One region of the Streptomyces sp. Q2 genome, then DNA from elsewhere that is predicted to be linked to it. Evidence: riboswitches for the same ligand, from Rfam matches in the RefSeq annotation. Region 1 holds a riboswitch; the other holds the start of a gene.
The links. Region 1 has a riboswitch for glycine ahead of gcvT (glycine cleavage system aminomethyltransferase GcvT). Riboswitches for the same ligand answer to the same signal wherever they lie in the genome.
Positions count from the first base shown of each region.

Region 2: it holds a riboswitch for glycine, as region 1 does, so the genes downstream of both, gcvP (aminomethyl-transferring glycine dehydrogenase) here and gcvT (glycine cleavage system aminomethyltransferase GcvT) in region 1, are expected to answer to the same signal.

Region 1 covers NZ_JBXEJE010000030.1:87,885-93,595, forward strand. Annotated here, with positions in the region: gene ACWBNA_RS30990 (ABC transporter permease) at 1-65, opposite strand, end outside; gene ACWBNA_RS30995 (enhanced serine sensitivity protein SseB C-terminal domain-containing protein) at 375-1,187, opposite strand; gene ACWBNA_RS31000 (enhanced serine sensitivity protein SseB) at 1,336-2,139, opposite strand; gene ACWBNA_RS31005 (AAA family ATPase) at 2,208-2,882, opposite strand; glycine riboswitch at 3,056-3,155, shown strand; glycine riboswitch at 3,156-3,269, shown strand; gene gcvT (glycine cleavage system aminomethyltransferase GcvT) at 3,307-4,425, shown strand; gene gcvH (glycine cleavage system protein GcvH) at 4,557-4,934, shown strand; gene glyA (serine hydroxymethyltransferase) at 4,950-5,711, shown strand, end outside.
Region 2 covers NZ_JBXEJE010000034.1:95,082-100,792, reverse strand. Annotated here, with positions in the region: gene ACWBNA_RS33445 (MerR family transcriptional regulator) at 194-838, shown strand; gene ACWBNA_RS33440 (DNA polymerase IV) at 897-2,294, shown strand; gene ACWBNA_RS33435 (PRC-barrel domain-containing protein) at 2,657-3,028, opposite strand; glycine riboswitch at 3,143-3,238, shown strand; gene gcvP (aminomethyl-transferring glycine dehydrogenase) at 3,423-5,711, shown strand, end outside.

The DNA of each region.
Region 1 (5,711 bases):
AGCGCCGCTTCTTCGGCCGCGCTCGGGGCCGCTTCCGCGGTCGGCTCGTGCAATGGTGCCGTCATCTGGCAGGGACCCCTCTCAACCGGCGGTAGCCGGCCCGCACTTGCCGCTGTGGCGGCATTGATCAGTCCGTCGTACACAGGGACGAAAGGCCCCTGGTGCCGGAGTCTTCAACGCTTTGGCGATCTGTTGCCAGACTTGGCGGTGAAAGGATGCATAAACGTGATGCGGGCTGGAGGGTTCCGTTATCCGGACGCCGGGTAACGCGGGTCGGACGCAGGCTAGTTAGGACATTGGGGATACACGGGTACTATCCACCCTGTTCTACGCGCGGAGACATGCCGGGCCACCGGGGCCGGGATGACGGTCGGTCAGTATCCGCCGCGGGCCGGCGGATAGCCGTATCCGGCCGCCGGAGCCTGGACCGAGGAGGGGGCCGGGGCGGGCGCCGCATGGGCCTCGCGGTCGTAGAACGGGCGGGCGCTCGCCCGCATCCACAGGGCCACCGGGTCGTACTCGTCGGACATCGCCACCGTCGACACCGGCAGCCCGTCCGGGACCGCTCCGATCGACTGCTGCATCATCGCGCGCACCGAGTCGACGGCCGGCGGGCTGGTGTCGTACACGTCGAGACCGATGGCCAGATACGGTGCCCCGAGCGCGGGCTGCACCCAGGCGCGGCGCAATGAGCGGACGGCCGGGGTGCGGTGGGCGTTCTGCGCCATCAGGGCGTAGAACTGCGGGATCTCGATGCCGGGTTCGGACAGCCGGAGCGGACCGGCGGGCTGGCGCTCCAGACCGGTGGCGATCCGGCGCAGGTCGAGCCAGGGGATGCCGACGCCGCCGCCGGGGGCGTGCGGGTTCAGCCACAGGCCGTAGTGGTCGGGGTAGAGGGTGCGGGCGACGTCGATGCCGTCGACGACCTCGTAGGAGCGGTTCCAGCCGCTGGCCGAGAGTTCCTGGGCCGAGGTCACGCACGGGGCGTAGCCGTAGCCGTCGACCTCCATGTTCCCGTACTGGGCGTCGGGCGAGCCTGCCTGGCCGTGCCACAGGAGCATCCAGACCTGGCCGGAGGAGGGGGTGGCCAGCGCGCGCAGGAGTGCCTCGTAGGCGTCGTAGCGCCCGGGCGTCACCTGGCGCAGCATGTGCTCGACCTGACCGGCCGCGATGCCGCTGGCGCTCACCTGTACCGCCCCTTCGTGAAGTTGCCTCGATATGTAACCAGCTTATGCGCTGCGCTGGCTGAGCCCTGGAGAGCTCGGGGCTGCTCGTCTGTGGGCGGGTGCGGCACGATTGTGGCTTGTCGAGCAGTTCCCCGCGCCCCTGACTACCTCAGTAGCCGTACTGGTAGAAGGGCCGGACCTGCTCGCGCATCCAGTGGCCCACCGGGTCGTCCGCCACGTCCAGGAGGACCAGGTTGACCGGCCAGGGGGCCGGGGCGCGGCCCAGGGCCCTCGCCAGGGCGTCCATGGGGATCGTGCGGAGGTCGGCGGCCTCCGCGTGGGAGAGCTCCACGCCGACGAACATCACCGGGTCCGCCGTCTCGATCGCCGCGAGGCAGCGGCGGGCCGTGAGGACGACGCCCGTCGCCGCGAACTCGGCCGAGGCGGCGGCGAGGAAGTCGACGGGGTCGTCCTTCCAGTCGGGCTCGTAGACCTTGACGCGGCCGCCGCTCGCCGGACCGTCCAGCGGGGTGCGGCCGGAGCGGCACAGGTCGGCCACGGCGGCCGGGGGCAGCGGGACGCCGACCGTGCCGTCCGGGTTCACGGCGATGCCGACCTGCGGGGGCAGGCCGCGGGCGAACTCCACCGCGGGCGCGATGGTGTACGACAGGTGCGAGCCGACGACCTGACGGAACTGCTCCTCGGAGCTGAAGACCGGCACATAGGCCTGGCCGTCGATCTCCAGGGTGGGAAGGTCGAGCGGGCCGCTGTGCGGGCCGCCGCCGCTGGGCAGCGGCACCCACACGAAGCTGCGGCCGAGCACCTCGATGATCCGCCCGCCGGCCCCGGGGACGCCGAGGGAGGCGGAGAGCACCTCCTCCAGCTCGTTGCCGGGCCATCCGCCGTGCGAATGGGGGTGCGCCTGTGCCGGGAACTCCGAGAAGCCCGCTGCGAGATCCGCCGGGAAGTCCATCTGCCGCCTACCGCCTGCCGAGTACCACTGCTGTGGCTGAAAGGCTAGCGGGTGCGGACGCTCGCGGGTCAGCCCGTGAAGCCGATCCGGCGCAGGACGTTCGCCGCGTCCCGGTCGATCAGGACCGCCGAGTCGCAGCCCTGGGGCAGGTCGCCCTTCTCCACGGAGCTGATCAGGCGGGAGGCCGCGCCGCGGTGGCGCAGGAACGCGTACCTCGAGACTCCCCGGCCGCGTTCGCGCTGGCCGGCCAGGGCCGTGCCGGGAGTGACGTCGAGCAGCAGCAGGTGCAGGATGCCGCCCCTGCGGCGGGCCTCGCGGGCCAGCCAGCCGCGTACCCAGGCCTGCGTGCCGCAGTCGTGCACGACGACGCCCTCGCCGGAGCGCAGGGCGCGGCGCAGTCCGGCGTAGTGGGCGAGGCGGACGAGCGGGCGGTAGACCGCGTACGGCAGGAAGCGGGACAGCCGGCCGTCCCAGCGGTCGCGGGTGTCCTGGGAGTCGATCCGCAGGCCCTTGACCGTGCGTCGCATCAGCGTGGACTTGCCGCTGCCGGGCAGGCCGGTGATCACGACGAGGTCGCGGGGTCCGAAGAGCAGTGCGTGCGGGCTGTGGCCCTCGCGTTCGCGCAGGTCGCGGAGGACGGGTCCCGGGCGCGTCCCGCACGCCTGGCGGGCCTTGGCCGCGGGCTGCTCGGGCAGCGCGACGGCCGAGGTCGTGGCGTACGCCGTGGTCCTGTTCACCGTGATCGTCCTCCCCTGGGGCGGGTCACGAGTTCCCCTCCCCGTCGAGTGTAAAGAGAAGGTAATACGGGGTGTCTCCTGTTTTCATGCGCTTACTGCCACAGGCCGGTTACAGATGCGGCCTGCCGCGCACCGAAGATGCGTGCGATGATGTGCGCGCCAACTGCATACCGGCCGTTTGAATCCGCGCGGGAGAGTCCCCAGCCGTACGTCGCTGGGGCGCCGAAGGAGCAAGTCCCTCCCTTGAATCTCTCAGGTCCCCGTTACCGCGCGGGCGAGGCACATCTGAAAAGCGGGCCGCTGCCACAGTGGCTCCACCCAAGGTGCAAGTCGTGACCACCCCTGCGCGGGGTCATGACGAACCTCTCAGGTTCCGATGACAGATGGGGAGGAACGACCTCGCCGTCATGCCTTGGGAGACGACCGTCCGATGAGCAGCACCGCACCCCGTCACACCGCGCTCGATGCCCTGCATCGCGCGCTCGGCGCGACGATGACCGACTTCGCCGGCTGGGACATGCCCCTGCGCTACGGCTCCGAGCGCGACGAGCACACCGCCGTGCGCACCCGGGCCGGTCTCTTCGACCTCTCGCACATGGGCGAGATCACGGTCACCGGCCCGCAGGCCGCCCGGTTCCTGAACTACGCGCTCGTGGGCAACATCGCGTCCGTCGGCGCCGGCCGGGCCCGCTACACCATGATCTGCCGCGAGGACGGCGGCATCCTCGACGACCTGATCGTCTACCGGCTCGAAGAGACCGAGTACATGGTCGTCGCCAACGCCTCCAACGCCCAGGTGGTGCTGGACGCGCTGACCGAGCGGGCCGCCGGTTTCGACGCCGAGGTGCGCGACGACCGGGACGCCTACGCCCTGATCGCCGTGCAGGGACCCGAGTCGCCGGGGATCCTGAAGTCCCTCACCGACGCCGACCTGGACGGCCTGAAGTACTACGCCGGCCTGCCCGGCACCGTCGCCGGCGTCCCGGCGCTCATCGCCCGCACCGGCTACACCGGCGAGGACGGCTTCGAGCTGTTCGTGAAGCCGGAGCACGCGGTCGAGCTGTGGCAGGCCCTGACCAAGGCGGGCGAGGGCATCGGCCTGGTCCCCTGCGGCCTGTCCTGCCGGGACACGCTGCGTCTGGAGGCGGGCATGCCGCTGTACGGGCATGAGCTGTCGACGTCGTCGACGCCCTTCGACGCCGGGCTCGGACGCGTCGTGAAGTTCGAGAAGGAGGGCGACTTCGTGGGGCGCGAGGCGCTCACCGCGGCCGCTTCCCGCGCCGAGAGCAACCCCCCGCGCGTCCTCGTCGGCCTGGTCGCCGAGGGGCGTCGCGTCCCACGTGCCGGGTACGCGGTCGTCGCCGGCGGCGAGGTGATCGGCGAGGTCACCTCCGGCGCGCCCTCCCCCACGCTGGGCAAGCCGATCGCGATGGCGTACGTCGACGCCGCGCACGCGGCGCCGGGCACGCCGGGTGTCGGTGTGGACATCCGGGGCAGCCACGAGCCGTACGAGGTCGTGGCGCTGCCGTTCTACAAGCGCCGCAAGTAGAGACTCAAGCGCCAGAAGTAGACACTTGAGCGGTCCGTGCGCGTGACCCTGCGCACATTTCCGCTGCTCACGTGCGTTTCCAGCAGTCCCTCATTCACCAGCACTCCCCCGCGTACAGGAGAATTCAGGCCATGAGCAACCCCCAAGAGCTGCGCTACAGCAAGGAGCACGAGTGGCTGTCGGCCGCCGCGGACGGCGTCTCGACGGTCGGCATCACGGAGCACGCGGCCAACGCGCTCGGTGACGTCGTCTTCGTCCAGCTCCCGGAGGTCGGCGCCGCGGTGACCGCGGGCGAGACCTGCGGCGAGCTGGAGTCGACCAAGTCGGTCTCCGACCTGTACTCCCCGGTCAACGGCGAGGTCACCGAGGTCAACGAGGACGTCGTCAACGACCCGTCGCTGGTGAACTCCGCTCCCTTCGAGGGCGGGTGGCTGTTCAAGGTGCGCGTCGCCGAGGAGCCGGGCGACCTGCTCTCCGCCGACGAGTACACCGCCTTTTCCGCCGGCTGAGGAGTCGTACACCTGATGTCCGTTCTGAACACGCCCCTGCACGAGCTCGACCCGGAGATCGCCGCCGCGATCGACGCCGAGGTCGGCCGCCAGCAGTCCACCCTCGAGATGATCGCCTCCGAGAACTTCGCGCCCCTCGCGGTCATGGAGGCGCAGGGCTCGGTCCTCACCAACAAGTACGCCGAGGGCTACCCCGGCCGCCGTTACTACGGTGGTTGCGAGCACGTCGACGTCGCCGAGCAGATCGCGATCGACCGGGTCAAGGAGCTGTTCGGCGCCGAGTACGCCAACGTGCAGCCGCACTCCGGTGCCTCCGCCAACCAGGCCGCCCTGTTCGCGCTGGCCAAGCCCGGCGACACCATCCTCGGCCTCGACCTGGCACACGGCGGCCACCTGACCCACGGGATGCGGCTGAACTTCTCCGGCAAGCAGTTCGACGTGGTCGCCTACCACGTGGACGAGGCCGGTCTGGTCGACATGGCCGAGGTCGAGCGGCTGGCCAAGGAGCACCGGCCGAAGGTGATCATCGCGGGCTGGTCGGCGTACCCGCGGCAGCTGGACTTCGCCGAGTTCCGCCGGATCGCGGACGAGGTCGAGGCCTTCCTGTGGGTCGACATGGCGCACTTCGCGGGTCTGGTCGCGGCGGGCCTGCACCCGAATCCGGTCGAGTACGCCGACGTCGTCACGTCCACGACGCACAAGACGCTCGGCGGGCCCCGCGGCGGCATCATCCTCGCCAGGAAGGACTTCGCGAAGAAGCTGAACTCCTCCGTCTTC
Region 2 (5,711 bases), on a different contig from region 1:
CCGGCATTTGCCAGCGGCGCGTGAGAGAGTCCTGCGGGCCGCTCCGAGCACATTCGGCTAGCCTTTCCCCGCGGTGGGGTGCGGGAAACCACTCGAAGGGTGATTATCACCCGGCGTGCCGAGTGTGGCGATCGTTGACGCGCCCCTGGTGACTGCCTACCGTCGAGAAGGCAGGTCAAGGACGGAGGTCGGCGTGAGAAGCAGCGGCGACGGTACGGCTGGGGGTGCCCCCGGACGCGGTCTCGGGGCGAGCGGTCCGTACCCGCTTCACAGCAACGCGGCCGATCACGCTCCGCAGCGACCGACGGCCGTGCCGAGCAGCGGAGGGGCGACGTCCATGGCGTCCGAGCAGATCGGCTACCGCGGTCCGACGGCCTGCGCGGCCGCCGGTATCACTTACCGGCAACTGGACTACTGGGCCCGCACCGGTCTCGTCGAGCCGAGTGTGCGGCCCGCCCACGGGTCGGGGACGCAGCGTCTCTACAGCTTCCGGGACGTTGTCGTCCTGAAGATCGTCAAGCGCTTTCTGGACACCGGGGTGTCGCTGCAGAACATCCGCACCACCGTTCAGCACCTGAGGGAACGCGGTTTCTGCGACCTGGAGCGCATGACGTTGATGAGCGACGGTGCCACGGTCTACGAATGCACCTCGCCGGACGAGGTCCACGCGCTGCTGCAGGGCGGCCAGGGCATCTTCGGGATCGCCGTGGGTGTCGTGTGGCGGGACGTGGAGAACGCGCTTTCTCAGCTGCACGGGGAGCGGATCGACACCGGGGAGACCCTTGTCGGGCACAACCCCGCGGACGAGCTGGCGCGGCGGCGCAACCGGGCGGTCTGACAGTCCGCCCCGCTCTTCGGAGACGGCATTGTCAGTGGCGTAGGGCAGCATCGGAGATGTGAGAAGCGCGCCCACGATCCTGCATCTCGACATGGATGCCTTCTTCGCTTCGGCGGAGCAGGCCTCCAAGCCGAGCCTGCGCGGGAAGGCCGTCGTCGTGGGCGGGCTCGGGCCGCGTGGCGTGGTGGCCACGGCGTCGTACGAGGCACGGGTCTTCGGAGTGCATTCGGCGATGCCGATGGCCCAGGCGCGTCGGCTCGCCCCGAACGCGGCGTATCTGGTGCCGCGCGGGGCGTTCTACCGGTCGATCAGCGAGCAGGTGATGGGGCTTCTGCGGGCGCTGTCGCCTCTTGTGGAGCCGTTGAGCCTGGACGAGGCGTTCGTGGACCTGGAGGCCGGGGGAGCGGCCTGGGACGACGCGTCGGCGCGGCTGGCCGGGGCGAAGCTGAGGACCGACATACGGGCCGTCACCGGGCTCACGGGGTCGGTGGGCCTCGCCGCCTCCAAGATGCTCGCGAAGATCGCCTCGGAGCAGGCCAAGCCCGACGGACTGGTGGTCATCGAACCGGGGACCGAGCGGGCCCTGCTCGGGCCGATGTCGGTGCGGACGCTGCCGGGGGTGGGGCCGACCACGGGCGACCATCTGCGGCGGGCCGGGATCCACACGATCGACGAGATCGCCGAGGCGGGTGAGGACGAACTCGTACGGCTGCTGGGCAAGGCCCATGGGCACGCGCTGTACGCCATGGCGCTGGCGCACGACGAGCGGCCGGTGGTGGCCGAGCGGGAGGCGAAGTCGGTGTCCGTGGAGGACACGTACGACGTCGACATCCACGACCGGGTCAGGGTGGGGCTGGAGGTGCAGCGGCTGGCCGACCGGTGTGTCCGGCGGTTGCGGGGCTCGGGACTGTCCGGGCGGACCATCGTGCTGAAGGTGCGGAGATACGACTTCTCGACGCTGACCCGGTCCGAGACCTTGCGGGGGCCCACGGACGATCCGGCGGTGGTGCGGGAGGCGGCCGCGCGCCTGTTGGACTCGGTGGACACGACAGGGGGTGTGCGGCTGCTGGGAGTGGGCGTGAGCGGCCTGGCCGACTACACACAGGAGGACCTGTTCGCGCAGGCGGCGGGGGAGCTGGCGGACAGCGCCGGGTCGGTGGAGGACGCCGACGAGGTGCCCGCGGTGGAGCCGGCCGCGCCGGTCGAGCGGCGGTGGGTCTCGGGGCACGATGTCGCCCATGCCGAGTACGGGCACGGGTGGGTGCAGGGGAGCGGGCTCGGGCGGGTGACCGTGCGGTTCGAGACACCGGACTCGGAGCCGGGGCGTGTGCGGACCTTCCGGGTCGACGATCCGGACCTGGAGCCGGCGGAGCCGTTGCCGTTGGTGGAGCGACGACCTGGGGCGGCTGAGGGCGGGGCGTCTTCGGCGGAGGGGGGCCGGGTGCGGGCGGGGTGAAGCGCGGTGGGGGTTGTGCGGATGAGTGGGTGTCCGGATGAGTTGGTGGGAGGTGGGAGGTGGGAGGTGGGCCGGCGGGATGGGTGCGCGAGGTGCACCCGCGTCGGCCGAGAGGGGATGCGGGGGCGTCTGCGGACGGAGGTTCGCGGTTCGCGGGGTTCGTGCGTGACCGGAGTTGGTGTGGGCCGGGCGTGGGTGGCGCAGCCCGGCGCTGACGGGGTGCCGCCTGCGCCCACCCGTGCCGCCCCGAGCGGCACGACTGCCCGCAGGCTGACGGGGTGGCGCCTGTGCCGCCTGGGCCCACTGGTGCCGCCCCGAGCGGCACGATTGCCCGCAGGTTGGCGGCGGGGTGGCTGTGAGGGTCAGGGGTCGTCGGTGCCTGCCAGTTTGCCGAAGGTGTGGTCCGGGATGGGGGGAGGGGCGCCCAGGTCCAGGCCGTAGTGGTGGTAGAGCTGGAGTTCTTGTTCGGGGGAGAGGTGGCGGCCCACGCCGAAGTCGGGGGCGTCCTTGATCAGGGCGCGGTCGTAGGGGACGTGGAGGGTGCCCTCGATCAGTTCGCTCGGTTCCAGGGGGACGAAGGCGTCCCGGGAGAAGAGGCCGGTGCGTATGGCGGCCCACTCCGGTTCACCGGTCGCGTCGTCGAGGTAGACCTCGTCGATGGTGCCGAGCTTGGTGCCGTTGCGGTCGAACGCCTTGCGGCCGATCAGGTTGCGCGGATCGATGTCGGTCTGCACGGGCCCTCCACATGGTCGCAACTCATCCGTAGGCACTACAAAAGAGCAGAATCTGGAAGGCGGCCACTCGAAGGTTGGAGCGTGGACCGCGCTGGTACGCTGACAAACGGCTGCTGACCCCGTGCGGGAGAGTCCTCCAGACATCATCGGAGGCGCCGAAGGAGCAAATCCTCCCCGGAATCTCTCAGGCCCACGTACCGCACGGACGAGGTCACTCTGGAAAGCAGGGCGGGTGCCGACGGCGTCGACGGCTTCCGCTCTCACCGACGGTGAAAGTCGGGTGCCCTCGGGTGTCCGGTGAAGCTCTCAGGTTGAGATGACAGAGGGGGAGGCCGTCCGGGTACCCGCGCCGCGGTGACCCTCGAAGGTCGTGTCAGACCAGGAGGCCTCCGTAATGACCGCCCATCGCATTCCGCTCTCCGAGCTCGAGCAGGGAATCCCCTTCGAGCAGCGCCACATCGGGCCCGACCAGGAGGCGCGGGCCAAGATGCTCGCGCAGGTCGGGTACGGCTCGCTCGACGAGCTCACCGCCGCCGCGGTCCCGGACGTGATCAAGAACGCCGACACGCTGGAGCTGCCGGGGGCCCGCACCGAGGCCGAGGTGCTGGCCGAGCTGCGCTCGCTGGCCGACCGGAACCAGGTTCTCGACTCCATGATCGGGCTCGGGTACTACGGGACCTTCACGCCGCCCGTCATCCTGCGGAACGTCATGGAGAACCCCGCCTGGTACACGGCGTACACCCCTTACCAGCCCGAGATCTCCCAGGGGCGGCTCGAAGCCCTGCTCAACTTCCAGACCATGGTCGCCGACCTCACCGGGCTGCCGACCTCGGGCGCCTCGCTGCTCGACGAGGGCACCGCGGCCGCCGAGGCCCTGGCGCTGTCGCGGCGCATGGGCAAGAACAAGAAGGGCCTCTTCCTGGTCGACGCGGACACGCTGCCGCAGACCATCGCGGTGATCGAGACCCGCGCCGAGCCGACCGGTGTGGAGGTCGTGGTCGCCGATCTCAGCGACGGTATTCCGGCCGAGATCGCCGGGCGTGAGATCAACGGCGTGCTGCTCCAGTACCCGGGCGCCTCCGGTGCCGTACGCGACATCAAGCCCGTGATCGAGCAGGCGCACGAACTCGGGGCGCTGGTGACCGTCGCCGCCGATCTGCTGGCGCTGACGCTGCTGAAGTCCCCGGGGGAGCTCGGCGCGGACATCGCGGTCGGCACGACGCAGCGCTTCGGTGTGCCGATGGGCTTCGGCGGCCCGCACGCCGGATACATGGCGGTGCGCGAGAAGTTCGCGCGCAGCCTGCCCGGACGGCTCGTCGGGGTGTCAGTGGACGCCGACGGGAACAAGGCGTACCGGCTCGCTTTGCAGACCCGTGAGCAGCACATTCGCCGGGAGAAGGCGACCAGCAACATCTGCACCGCGCAGGTGCTGCTCGCGGTGATGGCCGGTATGTACGCCGTCTACCACGGCCCCGACGGCCTGCGGACCATCGCGCGGCGCACCCACAGGTACGCCGCGGTCCTCGCCGCGGGCCTGACGGCCGGCGGGGTCGAGGTCGTGCACGGCTCCTACTTCGACACGCTGACCGTCCGGGTGCCGGGGAGGGCCGCCGAGACCGTCGCGGCCGCGCGGGCCAACGGCGTCAATCTGCGGCTCGTCGACGGTGACCACGTGTCCATGGCCTGCGACGAGACCACTCTGCGGGCCCAGCTGGGCGCCGTATGGGCCGCGTTCGGGGTCGAGGGCGACATCGAGGCGCTCGACGCGGTCACCGAGGAGACTCTGCCGGACGCGCTGCTGCGGAGCGACGAGTACCTGGCGCACCCCGTGTTCCACCAGTACCGCTCCGAGACCGCGATGCTGCGCTACCTGCGCCGCCTGGCCGACCGCGACTACGCCCTCGACCGGGGCATGATCCCGCTGGGCTCCTGCACCATGAAGCTCAACGCGACCGCCGAGATGGAGCCGGTCACCTGGCCCGAGTTCGGGCAGCTGCACCCGTTCGCGCCCGCCGAGCAGGCGCAGGGCTACCTCACGCTCATCCGCGAGCTGGAGGAGCGGCTCGCCGAGGTCACCGGGTACGACAACGTGTCGCTGCAGCCCAACGCCGGCTCGCAGGGCGAGCTGGCCGGGCTGCTCGCCGTACGCGGGTATCACCGTGCGAACGGTGACGATCAGCGGACCGTGTGCCTGATCCCCTCGTCGGCGCACGGCACCAACGCCGCCAGCGCGGTCATGGCGGGGATGAAGGTCGTCGTCGTGAAGACCGCCGGTGACGGCGAGATCGACGTCGAGGACCTGCGGGCGAAGATCGAGCAGTACCGGGACGAGCTGTCGGTGCTGATGATCACCTACCCGTCGACACACGGTGTCTTCGAGGAGCACGTCGCCGACATCTGCGCCCAGGTGCACGAGGCGGGCGGGCAGGTGTACGTCGACGGTGCCAACCTGAACGCGCTGGTGGGCCTGGCCAAGCCGGGGCACTTCGGCGGTGACGTCTCGCACCTGAACCTGCACAAGACCTTCTGCATCCCACACGGCGGCGGTGGGCCGGGTGTCGGCCCGGTGGGCGTGCGCGCGCACCTGGCGCCGTATCTGCCGAACCACCCGCTGCAGCCCGCGGCCGGACCGGAGACGGGCGTCGGGCCGATCTCGGCCGCGCCCTGGGGGTCCGCCGGGATC